2 regions of the Companilactobacillus sp. FL22-1 genome follow, and region 2 is predicted to be linked to the other one. Evidence: riboswitches for the same ligand, from Rfam matches in the RefSeq annotation. Region 2 holds a riboswitch; the other holds the start of a gene.
What was found. Region 2 has a riboswitch for lysine ahead of ACG72T_RS03835 (amino acid permease). Riboswitches for the same ligand answer to the same signal wherever they lie in the genome.

Region 1 (3,427 bases), on a different contig from region 2:
ACTGCACCCATCATTATAACGGCGTTATCACCAATAGTCACTTGATCACGAATGATTGCACCCGGTTCAATCCGAGCGTTGACATTCTTAATATCTAGCATGGGTACGCCAGTATTTTGACCGATTGTTTCCACATATGGATCATTAAAATGATGTGCTCTTAAGATTGGTTCAATTACTTGATAGTCACCAATCAAAATGGCAAAATCTTTATTTCGAAAAACCTTTATTTCTGGGGGAAAAGTTATCGAAGTAACATCCTCTTGCAAATAAACTTTTACCGGAGTAGTTTTCTTAGAATTTCCTATATAATCAATAATTTCTCGTGCATTCATCTTTGCCATCTTAAATCCTCCATTAATAATCCAAATCAAGTCTAGTTAAATCTTGCAAACTTTCACGTTTGACGACTAACTTATCCTCGCCATTTTCGACGAAAACTACTGCTGGTCTGGGGTTGCGATTGTAATTCATTGCCATAGAATAACCGTAAGCTCCAGTAGCTAATACAGCGATGATATCACCCGGCTGTGTTTGCGGAACTGGTAATTGATCGATCAAAATATCACCTGACTCACAGTACTTACCAGCAAGATGAACCGTTTCCTTAATGGGCTGATTCAATTTATTTGCGACCACAGCTTCATATTTAGCTTGATATAAAGCGGGACGAATATTATCTCCCATCCCTCCGTCGACTGATAAATACGAGATTAAGTTGGGAATATCTTTTCGCGAACCGACTGTATACAACGTATATCCTGCAGGACCAACGATCGATCTTCCTGGTTCGATCCAAATTTCAGGCACTTGCTGACAATCCTTCTTCAATTCCGCAGCAATTTGTTGAATAAAGACTTTCGGAGCAATTGGGTCATCGTCATCGTTATAACGAATACCAAAACCACCGCCTAGATTAATTACTTTTGGCCAATAATCAAATTCTGCTTGGAAGCTCTTAGCAATCTCTACCATCTTTTTTGCCAATAAGACGAAACCTTGCGTTCCAAAAATCTGTGACCCGATATGTGCGTGAATTCCCAGCATTTCCATATTAGGATCTTTTAAAACTAACTCTAAGGCTCGTTTAGCCTGCCCAGATTCGACATCAAAGCCAAACTTACTGTCAACTTGTCCGGTTTGATCGTACTTATGGGTATGTGCTGAAATTCCTGGAGTCAGTCGCAACATAACTTTGATTTTGGTATGGTCTGTTTTTAAAATACGTGAAAGTAATTCAATCTCTAAAAAATTGTCTAAAATAATTACTCCAACTTGATTTTGTACCGCCATAACTAATTCTTCAAAAGTTTTATTATTTCCATGAAAACTGATCTTATCCGCTGGAAATCCGGCTTCTAAGGCCGTTTGTAGTTCGCCGCCTGAAACGACATCAACGTGCACATTCTCCTGTGCCATCACTTGATAGATAGCTTTGACTGCAAATGCTTTGCTAGCATAACTGATTTGATACTTTAATTGATTGGCGACAAAAGCTTCTTTATATTTGTTGATCTCGGCACGAACCTTTTCAATATCAAAAATATACAGTGGCGTACCGTATTTTTTGGCCAATTCAACGCTATCGACCCCACCAATCATCAAATGTCCTTCATAGCTATCTAAACTGTTTATTTTCATAGAAAATGCTCCTTTTGATAAAAAAAGATCCCTTTGCTTTACAACAAAGAGATCCACAAATTAATTTGCATCCGACTTGTCATAAGCTCACCGTGACCGACTTTTTAGCCACGACAGTTCGTATTCTCTTGTTAATACGCCCCAGCTTGTTGAACTCTGTAAAGTCCAACGCTTCGGCAATCTCCCCTTTCAATAAGTTCACAGCTCTTACAGAAGCTCCCTTATTTACTGATGTCGATTGCGACCTCTTTTATTGATTATTAGATTATAACAACCCTCATAATCAGTCAAGTAATATTAGTAATTTTCTCATTTTTATATTTTTTCAGTCTTTTTCCCTTGTCATAACTAAAGTTAATGATAAACTCATCATTAAAAACTATTTAATTTTAGGGGTGTATTACATGAAAATCGTTAAGTTTGGGGGAAGTTCCCTCGCTACTGGTGAACAATTTGCAAAGGTCGTAAAGATTATTAAAGATGATCCGGAAAGAAAAGTGATCGTTACATCGGCCCCTGGTAAACGTTCGCTTAACGATATCAAGGTGACAGATTTATTGATCGAATATGCTAATTCTGTCATTTTGAATGAAGACTCTACCAATATTCTCAAACAGATTATCTCAAGATATCATCAAATTTGTGATTATTTTAAACTGGATAACTCAGTTATTTCTAAATTACGAAAGATACTGATTGATTTAGCTACGATTGATTTTGAAAACAATGATTACTTGCTGGCAGCCTTTAAGGCTCATGGTGAATATCTCAATGCCATCGTTTTAAATGCCGTCCTCAATAATCAACAAATTCCATCAATAATGATTGACCCTAAGACAGCAGGAATCATTGTTCATGGACAAGCTAACGATGCTGATATCTCACCGCAAACTTATGCTAATCTTGCTAGCCTGCAACTACCAACTGACAAACGCGTCGTGGTACCTGGATTCTTTGGCTACAACACTAACGGTCAAATTTGTACTTTTGCCCGTGGTGGATCTGATATCACAGGAGCATTACTCAGTCGGGGATTTCAAGCTGATTTATATGAAAACTTTACCGATGTTGACGCAATTTATGCAGCTAATAATCACGTTGTAAAACATCCTCAGGCTATCAAAAAAATGTCCTATCGAGAAATGAGAGAATTGTCTTATGCAGGTTTCTCTGTTTTTCAAGATGAGGCCATTATCCCCGCTGTTGAAGGCCAAGTACCAGTCAATGTCAAAAATACCAATAATCCATCAGCCGATGGAACTTTAATCGTTCCTGAACAGTTTTTGTTCGACCCAGCTAATCAAATTACAGGTATTGCATGTTCCAAACGCTTTTCAGCTCTCTATATCCATCGATACTTGTTAAACAAAGAAGTCGGTTTTACTTTGAAGTTATTGCAAATATTTTATAAATACAATATCTCTTATGAACATATGCCTTCCGGAATCGATGATTTGACCGTTATTTTTGACCGCACAAAGTTGAATAAGACAACGATTGACCATCTTTGCCACGATGTCCGAGAAATATTAAAGCCTGATTATTTGGAATGGATCGATGACTATGCCATTATTATGGTAGTTGGCGAAGGCATCGCCCACAATGTTAACACGATTGGTGAAATCATTGATTCGTTAACCGAAAACAACATTGCTGTTCATATGATCAATCAGGGCGCCTCAAGAATCTCAATCATGATTGGCATTCAAGAGAATGACGCTGATAAGGCCGTTTTGAAAATATATCAAACATTTTTTAATTAATGAGGTGAATAGATTGGTAAAAC
Region 2 (3,427 bases):
TTTCCTTCAAAGTTTCTGTTTGAACTAACAATTCACGACGTTTTTTATCATATGATAATAGTTCGTCAATTTCATCGCTTTTTACACCACGAGAAGCCAACTTGTTTTTGATCCATTCAGGGTCTTTTCTGATCAATTTAATATCTAACATAAACGCTCTCCTTTTACATATCAGTAATAACTTAATTTACTGTCACCATTTTGATTCAACCAAAACTGTGGCAAAAAAATCTTGAGAAAATAAAAAATGGCCGAATCATCCCTCTAAAGGGACGAATCGGCCATTCGCGGTACCACCCAGCTTCAGCGTATACAAATACACTGCACTTTCAGATTTTATCGGATCAACCCGAACGGCATTACCCGTTGCTAGAATGCTGGAATATATAACCATCACGATTTTCACCAACCATCGCTTCTCTGAAAGGTTTTTGAGTAGGCACTCTTTAAGCTTTTTAATATTCTTCGTTAATCATAATTTAATTTAGATCAAATTTCAACTAGTAGTCAGTGCCTCTTTTAGTTTCTTCGACATCAATATCTTCTAGTTTTAAGAATTTGGTCTTATATCTAATCTTGTAGTAAGCCCAGCAGATGAACAAAATAATCAATCCACTGTAGCTGATCAAGAGTCGGCCAAAGTTAAAGTCAACCATCGAACGAACATCTTGACCTAAGATGATGATGATTCCCAAGACAATGGCCAATAAAGGACCAAATGGGAACCACTTAGCTTTATACTTCAAATCGTCCAAGCTATAGCCCTTATACAGATAAGCTTTTCTGAAACGATAATGTGAAAAAGCAATTCCTAACCAGGCAATGAATCCAGTCAAACCAGAAGCTGCCACTAGTAATTCATAGAACGAATCACCATACAAACTCGTAAATAATGCAACTGCACCAACCAATGCTGTCAAAATCAATGAATAAACCGGTACTCCACGACCATTAGTTTTTTGAAAGGCCTTAGGTGCCATGCCGTTCTTACTCATTGACCACAACATCCGACTAGCAGCGTACAAACCGGAATTAGCTGCCGAAATAACCGAAGTTAAAATAACGGCGTTCATGATTCCAGCTGCCAAAGGAATACCGACTTTTTTGAAGACGATCGTGAAAGGACTGATAGCAATATCTCCTGCTCCTGATCCTAATAAATTAGGACTTGTATAAGGAATCAATGCTCCAATTACTGCAATTGACAAAATATAGAATAATAAAATTCTCCAAAAGACTTGTTTAATGGCCTTAGGAATACTCTTTTCAGGAGTTGCTGACTCACCAGCAGTGATCCCAATCAACTCAGTTCCTTGAAAAGAGAACCCGGCAACGACGAAGACGCTTAGGATAGCTGGTACTCCGCCTACGAATGGTGCACTTTTGTAGGTATAATTTGATAGACCAACTGAACCATGTCCACCTAAGATACCCATAATTGTCAAAATACCACAGATCAAAAAGATAATTACTGCTGCAACCTTGATCGATGAGAGCCAGTATTCCGTCTCACCGAAGGATCCTACTGAAATGAAGTTGATGACTAATAAAATGATCATAAAAGTCAAACTTATCTTCCAAGAAGACCAGCTTGGGAACCAATATCTCACCACCAAAGAAATAGTAGATAAATCTACCGCTAAAGTGATGGCCCAATTGAACCAATAATTCCAACCTAAAGCAAAGCCAAAGGCTGGATCAATAAATTTTGTTGCATATGTAGCAAAAGATCCTGAAACAGGCATATAAGTTGCCATTTCACCAAGACTGGTCATCAAGAAATAAACCATGATACCAATAGCCACATAAGCTATCAAGGCTCCTCCTGGTCCGGCGGTTGAGATAGACGAACCACTAGCAACGAACAAACCAGTACCAATAGATCCACCTAAGGCAATCATCGACAAATGACGGGTCTTCAACGACCTGTTCACATCATTATTTTCCATCTTTAATTCCCCTTTTTTGGACAAAAAAATCCTTATTATCAGAGGAACTACCGACAATAAGGATTATATGTAATTATCCCATTAATCAATAGCTCAACGTTTCTTTGAAACGACAGTCTACTGCCTCTTAAGCAATAGCCCAATCAAGTTACTAAGTAGGAATAACTGATTTCGGCAAACTTCCCTTTCATATTTTTTCAAAGTACCCTATTTGCACTCAAAAATATTAATAATAAAGATTGCACCTCTATCTGATTACAAAATATTATAAATAAATGTTAAGATAGTAGCAAGTAGTGTTTTATATATTTGAAATTTTTAATTAACGTTGCCGGGGAAGACACAATGTTGTAGCAAATTTTTTTAGTCATGCAGGACGTTGAAAAATACCGAATGCTCACAGTTATTAAATCAATACATCCTCGTGAAGTAAACTTAAGTAACATCAGTAACCGTCTCGAATTCACATATCAAAAAACTTATAATATTTTTCAAGCACTGCTTGAAGACTTGGCTGATGTTGCTCCAGATATTGACGCAAGCGATACCCAAATCGAATCAATTGATTTTAGTAAAGTTTCAATCGATACATGCAGATTGTACTTAGTTAAAAATTCGATCGTTTTCCAAGCTTTTAATTATGGACTGCTCAACGTAAATTTATCGTTTGAGAGCTTCAGTAACGAACACTTTACCAGTAAGTCGACTTTAAATCGGCGCATGGCCAAGTTCCGTGCCTTCTTGAAGAACTTTGGTTTAAAGATTTCAAATTCTACACTTGAAATCAAAGGTAATTAAAAAAATATTCGGTGGATGGCATACTACGTTTATTGGTATACCTACCATGGTCAAGAATGGCCTTTCGAATTAGTTCAAGAAAAAATGATCGATGAAATCATCGACAAAGCTCATGTAACTTTCGACAATCCCATCGTTCACTTCCAATTAAAGTATTTCCTAGCAATTTCTAGAATTCGCCTGATCAAACACAACTATATCGACGAATTGCCATACTATAAAGATGTTTTCGGTGATCAAAACCTGGCCAATGACATCCTTGATTCCGATGACTACCCAATCGTTCCCAGCGGCAGTCTTCACAACGAAAACAAATTGATCAACTTATTCAGAAATACAGCCTTTCAACCAAGTGACAGAGCTTTTGAACAACCTATCAATGCTACCGCCAGAATTAATCCCAAGTTCTATGCTCTCGTTTATCACTCTATAGATTTTCTTAAAGAACATTATCACGACGACATGAGTGTTTACCACGATCAAAAGACTTTGAAACATATTATGACCTACGTCACTCGTGACATTGTCTTCTACTACATCATGGCTCCATACTCAGTCATGCATTTGGATACGATGTTTGATAATTACGACGAGCGAGCTTATACCGATTTGTATAAAGATATTTATACCTTCTTCTCCAATATCGATGAGAACGAATTTCCTGGCATCTACATCGCCTC

Region 1: linked by a shared signal. The riboswitch ahead of lysA (diaminopimelate decarboxylase) and the one ahead of ACG72T_RS03835 (amino acid permease) in region 2 are both predicted to bind lysine.

Annotation. Positions count from the first base shown of each region.
Region 1 covers NZ_JBINJY010000015.1:36,464-39,890, forward strand. The annotation lists gene dapD (2,3,4,5-tetrahydropyridine-2,6-dicarboxylate N-acetyltransferase) at 1-344, opposite strand, end outside; gene lysA (diaminopimelate decarboxylase) at 358-1,641, opposite strand; lysine riboswitch at 1,717-1,899, opposite strand; gene ACG72T_RS11710 (aspartate kinase) at 2,046-3,404, shown strand; gene dapF (diaminopimelate epimerase) at 3,418-3,427, shown strand, end outside.
Region 2 covers NZ_JBINJY010000003.1:196,248-199,674, reverse strand. The annotation lists gene serS (serine--tRNA ligase) at 1-151, opposite strand, end outside; gene ACG72T_RS03835 (amino acid permease) at 501-1,949, opposite strand; lysine riboswitch at 2,031-2,207, opposite strand; gene ACG72T_RS03830 (helix-turn-helix domain-containing protein) at 2,319-2,747, shown strand; gene ACG72T_RS03825 (hypothetical protein) at 2,763-3,427, shown strand, end outside.